3 regions of the Acetobacter oryzoeni genome follow, and region 1 is predicted to be linked to each of the others. Evidence: riboswitches for the same ligand, from Rfam matches in the RefSeq annotation. Region 1 holds a riboswitch; each other region holds the start of a gene.
The links. A riboswitch is a leader RNA that binds a small molecule or an ion and turns the genes downstream of it on or off. The one in region 1 is predicted to bind cobalamin.

Region 1 (4,206 bases):
GCCCGTTACGCGGTGAGACCCTTTGTCGGGGTCAAAGTAATGTACGGCGGTTACGCGCTTGTTCGCGCTGTCTCGCTCAATCTTATACACTACAGCGTTGGGAATAAACTTAGCCCCGGCGGCTTCTGCATGGTAAACAGAATAACTGCCGTTATACATGGCCCCAATAGGGCAGATAGGCATGCAGTTATTATGCCCTTCACATGTTGGGCGGCTATCATACGGGCGGGTGTTACGGGCCTGTGGTTCATGCACCACGCGCCACGGCGTTTTTTCCTGAATCAGCTTACGGAACTGCTGCGCAGCGTAGGAAATGGGCAGCGCATCCATAGGATAAGGCTGTTTGCGGGGGGACCCAAGATCTTCCACCGCAGGATCTGGCCCACAAACCCCCATTATGACTTCTGCCTGATAGTAAAAGGGTTCCAGATCATCATATGTCAAAGCCCAATCGCGGCCCTGACCGTAACGTGTTTTCAGTTCAAAGTCTGATGGCAGATAGCGCCAGGCACAACCTGCCCAGTGCCATGTGGTGCCGCCCATCATGCGCAGGTAAACCTGCTGATAGGCTTCGGCATTCGGGCCGGTGGTGTGCAGGTAATCGTTCGGGGTTTGCTGATCAGGCGGATGCCGTGCCCAAGGTACGGCCGGGAAGGGCCCCTGGTAGGACGGTTTGTTTTCCAGATTGCGGAAGTTTTCCACAAAATGCTGGCGGTCAACGCGCGGGCCAGCTTCCAGCACAATGACGGAAATACCGGCACGTGCCAGTTCATTGGCAATAGAGCTGCCTGCAACGCCTGATCCTACGATCACAACGTCGGCTGAAAGATTTTCTTCGGAGGGCATAAGGCGGGGTATCCCGTAAGATCAGGTCGGTTCGATAACAAGGGCGGAAGCAGAAAGTGCAGGGTGCCCTTTGGGGCGTGCAACTTCTGGTGGCTTGCTTGTCCAGTAGAATGGGCCGCCCGTTGCGTAGGTTTTGGGGTAAACGGCATCCTTCGTGATGTCGAACATCAGGGCAGAGCGGTAAACCACCACCTTGCCATCTGCAATGCCCCGGTACCAGCCGGTTAGAATTTCGTGAATGACATCTTTAAGCTTTGGATCAGATTTTTCTGCAGCATGTGCAAAGGCTGATGCTGTTGTAAATTTTTCCCGCTCCAGCAGGGTATGTAAGGCGTTAAGTTTGTCTTTCCGATCTGCATTGGCCTGCACAATGTTGGCGTACAGGGCCGCGCCAATCTGGGGGTTTAACGTCTCTCTATCTGTCAGGCGCTGGGATACCTGCATAAAGCGGGATAGATCTTCATTGTTTGGGGTGGCAGGAGCGGTATCTGCCGCAAGGGCTGCACCTGTTGCGCCTGCAACAGAAAGACCAATACCACCTAAAAGCACATCTCGCCGGGACATACGTAAAAGCTTGTTCAAGCGCATGGCGTTAGGGGATGCACACCATTCCGCTACAGGTTGCCCCTTGTGCGTTTGTCTCATTCTTCGGGTTCTCCCTACAAAGCCGGGCTCCGCCCTGTCGGAATGAAACATTGCGGAGAAATATTGAATGCCAAATTGTGAATGGTTTTATAGAGAAGGCCTGAGCTTGCAACCTGTTATAACGGCATAATACCTATTTCATGCCCTGTTGATGCAGGTATGCTCAGGGGTTAATGCGGCAGTTATTACCTATATGGCCATGAAATGGCTGCCACGTATCTGTTCTGCCAAAAAGTTCCAAACCTAAAAAACCATGCAATTTCAGGGAGCCGTCTTCCGCCACCCATACAATGGCATCGTAAGTATTTTTGCTTTGAGGGTCAAAAATGTGGCCTTTCCAATGGTCATGCCGGTCTTCCATGGGGTGGAAGCCTTTGAGCATTTGAAGGTTACATTCAGTTTTTCTGCGGCTAGAAGCTTCTTCATCCTGCGTTAGGTTCAACCCTACAAGATTCCCGCACATCTTATCGCCACAGCTATGGATATCGAATACGCCTTTGCCGTCTTCTGTAATCCATTGTCCTGTTATGGTTGGTGTGGAGGCGTTTTCTGCATGAGCATGAGAAGGTATGGTGCCCCATGCAAGAAGCAGTGCTGTTATAAATGAGCTAAAGGCATGTTTGTACATTTTGCTGCCTTGTCCTGCCGCTACCGGTTCATCCCGCCCGGTGTGATGTGCCTGATGGAGGCAGGTCTCCTGGCTTGGGGATCTGGTGTGTGTTAGACCTTTTGCCTTCCCAGCCGTATTACCGGCCAGTGGCTAGCCGCGATCGGCAGCAGGTCCAACCTCCCCTTACAGTTGCGGGAGCAGCTGCCGACTATAAGTTTCTGCTTCAATATGAGGCAAAAACCGTGCACGGCATTCCCTTTTAAGCCGCTTGCGCAGCACCATCCATCTGTTCAAGCATTTATTCTAGCAATAAGAGGACTTGGTGCCAGTATGAGAAAAGCAGAGCAGGTGAGAGGTTTTTGCGCCTCGCTTTGCCTTACAGGGCAGCAATAACCTTAAGTCCCGCCAGAATAGCATTGGGAATAACCGAGGTTTCTCCGGGGCGCATCATATATTCAAACTCCGGCGTAATAACCAAACCCGGTGTGACAGGAATGCCGTAATACGCTTCCAGAATAGCGGAATGCGTTTGTGGTCCATTGATATACGGGCCAAGCGGAACGCCTGCGGCTTCCCGCATGCGTTGCCCGTAGGCCAGACGGGGGCTGAGCTGGTAATAGGAATACATCACGCCCAGACGATCCAATGGCCGGTGGGGAATAATGCCCAGAAGGGAAGCGCCAGCATAAAATTCGTTTGAGAATGTAGAGTTACTTGGCGTGTTATGAATAAACCCTGCCAACACGTAGCCGCCAGCCATTTGGTGTTCGCCATGGCTGCGATACACCATCTGATCTGCCTCTATATAAAATGTATCACGCGGCTTGAGTTTGTGTGGATGCACAGACCCCGCAAAAGCGGCCGGAATGGTGCCAACCATATCAGGGTAAGGTGAGGTATCGTGGCCAAAGCCGATTTTGTAATGACCGGGAAGCTTACGCGTGCCAAAAAACGGCTCCCACGTTAATTCAACCGGAGTTTGAATGCCCGTATAAGGCTCATCGCCCCATGCCCAGCCTGTGTTATCGCGGGCTTTAGGGCCTATGCGATAAATGCCTGTGCGCAGGATAAGATCATGCGTTGGCCGAAAGCGTACTGTGCCTCCCCATGATGTTTTGGGGTAAACACTCCAACCAGCCGGTTCTCGTATAGCCATGGGCGCAGAGCACATGGTCATGAATGTGCACAGTAAAATAGAAGTAGAATATGTGTGCGTAAGTGAAATGCGCCCAACATTGATATTGATACGGTTATTGAGGAAAGATTTTTCCAGATACAGATCTGCCAGGCGAGCCGCGGCCGGCCCGTGGATGCTCCATACTTCTGTAAGAAGTACGTTTCTTTCTCCAACATGATCCCAACCGACTTGCCTACCTTCACGGTTCATAACAATACCATGCAGGTACCACCCCTGTAGCGGATTCCAACCTGTTAACTTGCCCAGATCAAACAGCATGCTGGCACGTATTTCGTGCGTGTAATCCATACCTTTTGAAAGGCCGCCAGCAAGATTGGCCATACCTTCACCTTTGTAGGTTAACTCAAAGGTAAAGCCGTGTTCACTTAACCTGTCGCGCCAAGGTTTAAGGCCGGGGGCCAAATTGCCAAAAGCCTGTTCGGCAACAAAATACCCAGCGCTGATATCCTGCCTACGTAACGCTGTATTATTGTGGTTTAGCAGGTAGGAAAGGCTTTCTGTATCAAACAGAGCGTCCAGACGTTCTTCTGCTATTGGGCGCTTGTGTTTTTTGGGTATTTCAGCGTTGATAATAGGTTTTGAAAAAAGTTGGGGGCTCTCAAGAGATTTAGTCGGTTCACTCTGCTGGGCGCGTGCAGTGGTGGCGTTAAAAGCAATATTCAATGAGAAAAGAACTGTTCCGACATAGATTGCACGGACAATGGATAAAAAATCTTGCCGATAGCATGATATTTTTTGTTCTGAATTAGAAATGATATAAGTTGAGGGCATTGCCCGATCCTCATGGCGCAAGAATGGCCATTGCATGCAGTTCGCATGAAGCAACGGCGTATTTCTGAAGCAAGGGGAAAGAAATACAGAGACTAAAGAGAAAGGTGACTGGCAGCTTTCTCTTTAAAAAATAGAT
Region 2 (4,206 bases), 900 kb from region 1:
CCCGCAGGTTGGGGTTACCTTTTTCCGCATAGCTGGTGGAAATCTGGTTGGCAAAAAGCTGATACAATGAAGGGCCATGAAAGCCACTGCCCGCACTGGCCTTGATAACCGTGCCGCTGTGCGGAATATGAATGGCCGGAGCCACACGCCACGTCACGTAATTGCCGTAGCGGGAATTGGCATCATACCGGATATTGGCCGCGCCATATAAAATCTTGTTCCAGTTGCCCTGATACTGCCCATAGCCTGCTGTGGTATCCATGCCCGCGCTGGTGCTGAACGGTGTGGAAGATGCTGCACTGTTCCCTTGGCTGGAATTGAACGTATCATGAAAATGCTCTGCCCCCACAAGCAGAGATCCGTATTTGTCCAGATTAACAGTGCCGTGCCAATCTATTTTAATGCGGCTGGTGCGGTAATATGTGGGGTCATACTGCAAGGCATCACCTTCCAGCGTGGTGCCGGTTTCTGTCCAGCTTCTGCGGCCTGTCATATACCCCAGACCAATCACCTGATCGAACCTGCCCCCGAATGAGGATAAATGCGCCGTGCCCCGCACAATGTCCTGATTTTGCGTGGTGTGTTCACGCTCGCTCCCTACATCACCGTAATATCCTAGCCGACTGTAATATTCATCTTCCATATTATAGGCGCTGTAGGTGTGCAGGTTGCTCTGTATCAGCCGGGCCGTCAGCCCCAGATCAAAATTATGGGTGACATCATAGCCCAAGCGAATGTTGGCGGAGCGGTTATCGTTTCTGTCCCCCCGGTGGCGCTGTTCCTTGTCTGCGCCAAAATAGCGGCCGATATAGCGCGGGATTTCATGAAAACCATCCTGCCGGTAATGGGAAAGTTCAACATTGTAATGAAACTTTCCCTTACTGCCGCGCGCGCCTATAACCTGATTGAACGTGCCGTAAGATCCACCTTCCACCCGCACAAAAGGCGTAAACCTGCCCTGCCCCTGTGCTGTGGTAATATCAATAACCCCGGCCATGGCATCTGCCCCGTACAGGCCACTTTGTGGCCCGCGCAAAATTTCTATGCGGCCCATGCCATCGGTAACAAACTGCGCAGCATCAAACGCGCCGGAGGTGGAGCTGCCATCGTTAATATCCATGCCATCCAGCCGCACTTTCACCTCGTTGGCATTGTTGCCGCGCATGAAAATGGAGGTGGTGCCGCCAAAGCCACCCGAACGCACCACATTCAGCCCCGGTTGGCGGACCAGAATATCTGTAAGCGTGCGGCGCTGCTGGGTGAGGATCTGCTTTTCTGTCACAATCGTCATGGCCGTGCCAATTTCATCCGCCCGCATGGGGTGGCGTGCCGCACTTACCGTAACGTAATCCGGGTAAGCCTGCGCACTGCGGGCCTGCACAGCTTGCGCACCCTCCGCTGCATGAGAGATAGGCGCCTTTTGCGCCGGAGCGGTGGCGGCAGGTGTTACGGCCACTTTGGCAGCAACGGTGTTTTTACCCGTTGATGTAGCGGGGCTTGTGGCATCTGCCGCAATGGCGGCAGTGGTTTCTACCAGCAGCAGGGAAGAGCCGGTAAGCAAAAGGTTTTTTAGGCGCATGGGTTAAGGCAATCTCGCGGTTTAACAGCGTTGCCACGAGACTTGGCCCGGCTTTTTCCACCACAGGGCACAAACCACCCCATTGGCTGACCGCTTGCCCAGCCTGCCAGCACACCCCGGCTGACATGCCCCGTCTGCAACTGTGTGCTGATGGCAGGTCTCCTGGCTTGCGGTTTTTCGGTTGTGGCACCCCTTCCCGGAAAGGTTTGTTCCAGTGGGCCAGCGCTTTGCGCCGTGCGTGCACATCCATGCCGCTTACAGTTGCGGGGACAGCCCGGGAATATCGCAAAACCATTGCAGGCAATGGCGCGGGCACCCGGTTCCCTTTTCATTCCCCTTGGGGGAAACCATCATGCGGTGTGGTTTACAGGCTGGGGGTGGCTTGTCAACAAAAGCACGCCCCAACGCGGCGGCTGGCTTTAGGCTTCACGCGGGAGGCGTTGAGACTGGGAGCGGATAACCTGCTCCTCATAATCCAGTTCCTGCTGGAGCTTCCATTCTGTCTGGTCGTTAATCTCGCTGCGCGATGTCATATCCCGCATGGCCTGCCGTTCGGCCCGCAGCAGTTGCAGGCGCAGCGCCAGTTCCATACGCGCATGGCGCAGGGCGCGGCTGCGGTCTAGCGGTGTGATGCGCGGCGTTTCGTCCTCTTCTTCCAAACGGCTGTGATACAGCTGATACAGGCGGTCTATCACCTCCTGCCGCAGGGCTTCATCTGCATTCTGCCCCTCGGGCTTTGCCAGTGCTGTGCTGTTTGGGTTGGGCGCTGGCGGTTGCGCGCGCGCTTTTGTCAGCACCGCAAGGGCTGCGCGTATCAGCTTCTGGCGGGCCATGTTTTCTTCCTGCGCGTTCTTGTCCACCGTCTCCTGCGGCAAAAAGCGCAAACACAGCGGAATGAACACACTGGCTGCCAGCAGGGAAAGAACAATCACCCCGGTAGCGGCCACCACCACGGCATCGCGCATGGGAAAGGCATCTGTGCCATCCGTGCCTTCGGGCAGGGAAAGTACAGCCGCCAGCGTAACGGCCCCGCGCACGCCAGCAAATGTCAGCAACATGCTGCCTGCAAAACCTGTGGGTTCAAACGGCAGGCTGCCAATGCGCGCCACCACCCAACGGCCGAAAACGGATGTCCATACACCTGCAAAGCGCATGGCCAGCATAATGGCGTATATCTGCACCACAAACAGGCCAACCTGCCACAAGGCCACATCATATTTCCGGCCCAGCGCCACGCCATGTTGCAACAGTTCTGGCAACTGCATGCCCAGAAACAAAAAGATAAGCGCGTTAAAAACGTAGCTGACAATGTTCCAGACCGTTGTGGCCTGCAGGCGGGTAAAAGTGGCGGTGTCCTCTATCATGCCAGAAAGTTTGAGCACCATGCAGCCTGCCACGGCGGCCAGAATGCCCGAGCAGTCCACCGCTTCTGCCGCGGCGTACATTAAAAACGGCAAGAGCAGCACAAAGATGATCTGGGATTGCGGATCATCATACCCACGGCGCACCAGCACGCGGTTGAGCTTAACAGCCAGCCATGCCACCGCAGCGCCCACCAACAGGCCGCCCAGCGCCACCATTAGGAACGTGCCAAAAGCCTGCCTGTAAGAGAACTCACCCGTAAGGGCATCGGCCATGGCAAAGCGAAAGCACACAAGGCCGGAGGCATCATTAAACAGGGCCTCGCCCGATAAAATCTGCAACAGCCGGTTGGGCACCTTGCGCCCTTCAATAAGGCTGGAAACCGCAACCGTATCTGTGGGGGAAAGTGCAGCCGCCAGTGTAAAGCAGATGGGCAGGCCCAGCTCTGGCACAATCCAGTGGATAGCATAGCCACATACCAGCGTGCTGAGCACCACAAGCCCAAAGGCCAGAAACAGAATGGGGCCGCGCAGTTCTGCAAACTCACGCAATGGCATGCGAAATGAATCTGCAAACAGCAATGGCGGCAGAAACACAAACATGAACATATCTGGCTGCAAGCTGACATGCATGCCCGCCACCGCAGCAAACACACCCAGAATGATAAGGATAACCGGCTGCGGCACCTTCTGTTTAAACAGGGCAACAAGCAGGCTGCTGACTGCCGCCAGCAAAAGCAGCAGCAGAATGTTTTCTATGGTCAACATGGCCTGCGCTCTTTGGGCGTGTTTGGGTGTTTATGCAACGGACATTCTGCAGAAACACACCCGCTTTACGGCATGGCGGAAACAGGACGCAAAACCTGCTGGCGCACCAAATTTTCCAACCATGTGGCAAACACCTGCACCCGCATGGAAAGGTGCCGCCTGTGCGGATAAAGCAGCGCCATAGGCAGCGGTGCCGCACGCCACTGGGGCAGTATTTCCACCAACTGGCCTGTATGCAGGTAAGAGCGCACATCGTAAGCGGGTATCTGCATCACCCCCAGCCCGGCCAGTGTGCAGGCTATTAAAGCCTCTGCGCTGTTAACCGTTACGCGGCCCGGCACATCCAGCGTGTGGGTATGGCCGTGTTCCTCCCACTCCCATTGCTCTACCCGGCCATTCTGGGGGGAGGCATAACGCACAGCCTCGTGCCCTTTCAGCAAATCTGTCGGGCATTGGGGTGTGCCGCGCTGCTTAAGATATATGGGGCTGGCCACGTTT
Region 3 (4,206 bases), 350 kb from region 1:
CTGTCTTCGCCAGCTATCCGCATCCGCTACCGTCCTTCAGACAAGTTTACATTCATGTTTGCGGCAGCAGATGACAACCCACCGGGCAACCGCAACAACTCTTTTGGCATCCAGAACGGTGGTAACAGCGCAGACCCCACCAATCAGAACACTCATGATGAGGATGGTGCCAACTTCAACATGGGCACTGGCGCACTGCTGATTACCGAATTGCAGTATGCTCTCAACCCTCAGCCTGATGACATGTCACATGTCACCAAGGATCCCGGCCTGCCGGGCATCTACAAGCTGGGTGGATATTACGATACGGCAAAATTCCCTGATTATCGCTACAACAATCAGGGGAAAGCTTTAGGTAGTGCGGCTGACACCACAGGTATTCCGCGGTGGGACCGGGGCAACTGGATGGTCTATGGTATTATTGACCAGATGATCTGGCGTCCTTCACTCCAATCTCCACAATCTGTTGGCATTTTTGCACGCGCCACAGGTAATGGTGGGGACCGAAACATGATCAGCTTTGCCATTGATGCGGGCATCAACCTTAAAGCCCCGTTCAAGGGACGTGATAATGATACGGTGGGCCTAGGCTGGGGCATTGGCCGTGCTTCTTCTGGCCAGCGACGGTATGACCGCAACTCTGGCGCACCTGTACAAGGCAATGAAAACCATCTGGAACTTACCTATCAGGCACAGGTCACCCCTTGGTGGGTCATGCAGCCAGACTTCCAGTATGTCTGGCATCCCTCTGGCGGTGTAACGGATTGGACAGGCAACCGCCTTGTCGGGAATGAAGCCATTTTTGGGCTCCATTCCAACATCACTTTCTAAAAATTATAAATAAAAAAGCATTCCCTTTCGGTTGCCATTTCATAAATGGAAAAAGTGGCAACGTTAGGAAATGCTTTTTTATACACGCAAAATTTGTATAGAAGGCCGCTCGGAAAAATCAGAGCGTCTTCCGCGCCACACCGTTTGCTGATGACAGGCATTTTTCAGCCAAAGCGCCAAAAACCAGCCCCAATACAGACCACAAAACAATCTGCATTCCGATAGATGCTTCTCTAAAACGCCAAAGCACTACAGCAGGAAAATTGTCTGGCACTTCATTAAAATCTGGCAGACCAAATTGCACAGCAGCGACAAGCGCAATACCCAGAATAATGCTACATACAGCAGCGTTCCAATGCCCGATTACGTTAGACAGTGCGCGCCCCACCAACAAACAAATCATGGAAATGGCGATAGAAAGGCCAACCATTGCAAAATACATTTCTGTCCTCAGCGCGATGGTCTCTTCCTGCCCAACTGCGGGTGGGTTAGGTGGATATTTTAAATCTGGTATCAGCACAAACGTTAAAAACCCAACGCCAGACAGCAATAATGCCATAGCGCGTGGGCTTAATGTTGCAAGACGCTGATAGGCAAATGCAAAAACAATCGCAAAAATACCGCCATATGCGGCACCGTACATCAGCACAGCAGTAAGCAAGCCCCAAGATGCCTGCACACCACGGCTTATCAGTTCAGGTTCTGGCGCGGCACCTGCGGCAGCATCCTGAGCGGCTTCAAACGCAATAGCCAAAGCGACCTGCGGTTCACCAAAAATTTTTGAAAATACAAAAGAAAGCAATGCAGCCAGAATGCCCGCGACCATGCCGCGGGCTAAAAGACGACCAACCATGAGTAAAACTTTCCTCTCGTGCCTTAGTGGCAGGGGAAACCAAGAAGATGGCGGCCATCATGCACAAATTCATGCACAGCATGTCCGGAAATCAGGGAAGTGGCGCCCTGCTCTGCGCCTACAAAGTAGATCAGCAGTGCAGAAACAATCAGGCCGAAAACAGCCCAAGGCAGAATGGCACGAACCGGAATGCTCTGGCCCGCTGCCGCAACCGGCATAGCTGTATGAACAGATGTGCTCATGATGTTGTATCCTTTTTAAATTTAAAGCCCGCCAGAGCAGGCACAAAAGAGTGTGAAACAGAACTTCATGGTTTGGTCGGCCCTCATCATAGAAGGACGAAGCCTAACAGCAAGGGCATTCCGAACACGCCTGCTGTTCTCCCACCTTGAGCAAAGAGGCACCCGAAAGGAACGTCATTCCATGTGAGATACTTGCCTGCTCCATCCGTCAGCCTCTCACCAACCAGCAATCAACGGTGCAGAGCATACCAAAACCTCTTCCAAATTCTATTTGGAACACAAAGCATTGTTACACTTCACCACGCCGCGTGAAGACAAAAGCCCAGAATGTATTTAAGGAGAAATCTGCCGAGGGCAGAGGAGTAAACATCGCAAATCATCCATCTCCGGTTCCCTCGCCCGGCGATTAAACAAGACAACAACGGCAGGTCTCCTGACTTGCGGGTCATTGCGCATTACTCAGCCTTCCCGATGCGAACACCAGTGACTGCCGCTTTATGCGGCTAAGGAGTAATAGGCTCTCCGCCTACAGTTGCGAGGGCAGTTGCCGACTGGGTTCCAAAGCAGGAACCTCCGGCATTCCCTTTCAAACCCGCTTGCGCGGGACCGTTGTAAGATGGCGCAACCCTTACCTTATTTTTGCTTCATATTTCAATCTTTGCCTGATTATGCAGGTATAACTCTTGCCAGAGCCGCCATTTTAACCCACCTGTTTCTGCAGACTTTTCCCTGACTGGCGACTTATGGACCAACGATACCGCATTCCCCCACTAGCCATGCTCAATGCCTTTACGGCGTTTGCACGCACAGGCGGTATCAGACGGGCCGCAGCAGAACTGCGCGTAGATCACGCAGCCATAAGCCGCCACATTCGGGATCTGGAAAATATTTTAGGCACACCTTTACGGGATAAGGAAACAGGAACCCTTACATTAGCGGGTCACACTTATTATTCCCGCATCACCCCATTGCTGGAAGAACTGGCCACGGCCACGGCAGATATCCGCAACCACACGCCCCCCCTTACCATTACCTGCGCGCATGGTTTTGCATACCATTGGTTGCTACCTCGGCTCTCCTCCTTTCGGCGCGCGCACCCTCAACTGGAAATCATGCTGCGCCCAGTAGATGCGAATACGGCTTTCCACGTTACGGGCGTGGAAACAGATAATCATGCTCATATCGGTTATGTGCGTGATGATGCCCCGTTAGCTGAACCCCGCAACACACGCAGCATGATTATTGCCCGGCCAGATGTTTTTCCGGTAGCTGCCCCCACATGTCTTACAGAACTGGGCGGGCAGCCCCGCACAACAGCAGATTTGCTCCGCGCACCCTTATTGCAGGAAGAAGATGAAGCCGAGTGGAAACTTTGGTTTCACGCACAAAATGTAGCCTGCACAAAACTACCTGCCGCAACACGCCTGTGGCAGGCCCATATTACATTGGCGGCTGCCCGCGCCGGAGAAGGCATTGCTCTTGGCAATATTTTCCTGCTGGGAAATGATCTTGAAACAGGCCACCTTGTGCGGGTGCAGCCTACGCAAACCCCTTTGCGAGAAGTAGCCCTAGGGGCCTATCTTCTGCGCGCTTCTACTGCCACATGGGAGAAAAAATCTCTCATCACGTTCCGAAACTGGCTTTTAGAACAGGTGGAACTGAAAACGCAAAGTACACATACCCTCCCTTAAAATGCAGTTAAGCGCCTACGCAACGATATGAACGTGCTTAATTGCTGGTGACTTTTTATCACCACAGAGGCAACAAAAAATCTCCTCCCCCTCCCCCGCGAAACATTTTACGGAACAGAAACAACTTTGCCCGCAACATAGTTCCCGGGAGCCCATATTAATGGCCACGAATAAAGACCTTCTGAACCGCCGCACCAATGCTGTGCCACGCGGCGTTGCTACCTCCACCCCCGTTTTTGCAGACCGCGCAGAAAATGCCGAAATCTGGGATGTGGAAGGCAAGCGCTATGTTGACTTTGCCGGCGGCATTGCCGTTCTGAACGTTGGCCATCGCCACCCAAAAGTGATGGATGCTGTTAAAAAGCAGCTAGACCGTTTTACTCATACGGCTTTTCAGGTTTCTGCTTACGAGCCCTATATTGAGCTGGCTGAAAAGCTGAATGCCCGCGCACCGTTTTCTGGCGATGCCAAAACCATTTTTTTCACCACGGGTGGTGAAGCTACAGAAAACGCCGTAAAAATTGCGCGTGCAGCAACTGGCCGCAATGGCGTGATTGCGTTCTGCGGCGGCTTCCATGGCCGCACGCTG

Region 2: another riboswitch for cobalamin. It lies ahead of EOV40_RS02135 (TonB-dependent receptor plug domain-containing protein); the one in region 1 lies ahead of EOV40_RS10600 (DUF2147 domain-containing protein).
Region 3: another riboswitch for cobalamin. It lies ahead of EOV40_RS12270 (CbtB domain-containing protein); the one in region 1 lies ahead of EOV40_RS10600 (DUF2147 domain-containing protein).

What each region holds. Positions count from the first base shown of each region.
Region 1 covers NZ_CP042808.1:2,278,377-2,282,582, reverse strand. Annotated here, with positions in the region: gene EOV40_RS10610 (GMC family oxidoreductase) at 1-846, opposite strand, end outside; gene EOV40_RS10605 (sorbitol dehydrogenase family protein) at 868-1,542, opposite strand; gene EOV40_RS10600 (DUF2147 domain-containing protein) at 1,655-2,119, opposite strand; cobalamin riboswitch at 2,162-2,400, opposite strand; gene EOV40_RS10595 (carbohydrate porin) at 2,478-4,070, opposite strand.
Region 2 covers NZ_CP042808.1:434,767-438,972, reverse strand. Annotated here, with positions in the region: gene EOV40_RS02135 (TonB-dependent receptor plug domain-containing protein) at 1-1,579, opposite strand, end outside; cobalamin riboswitch at 1,715-1,946, opposite strand; gene EOV40_RS02130 (Na+/H+ antiporter) at 1,999-3,708, opposite strand; gene EOV40_RS02125 (LysR family transcriptional regulator) at 3,774-4,206, opposite strand, start outside.
Region 3 covers NZ_CP042808.1:2,628,767-2,632,972, forward strand. Annotated here, with positions in the region: gene EOV40_RS12260 (carbohydrate porin) at 1-831, shown strand, start outside; gene EOV40_RS12265 (CbtA family protein) at 950-1,684, opposite strand; gene EOV40_RS12270 (CbtB domain-containing protein) at 1,708-1,926, opposite strand; cobalamin riboswitch at 2,333-2,552, opposite strand; gene EOV40_RS12275 (LysR substrate-binding domain-containing protein) at 2,670-3,617, shown strand; gene gabT (4-aminobutyrate--2-oxoglutarate transaminase) at 3,778-4,206, shown strand, end outside.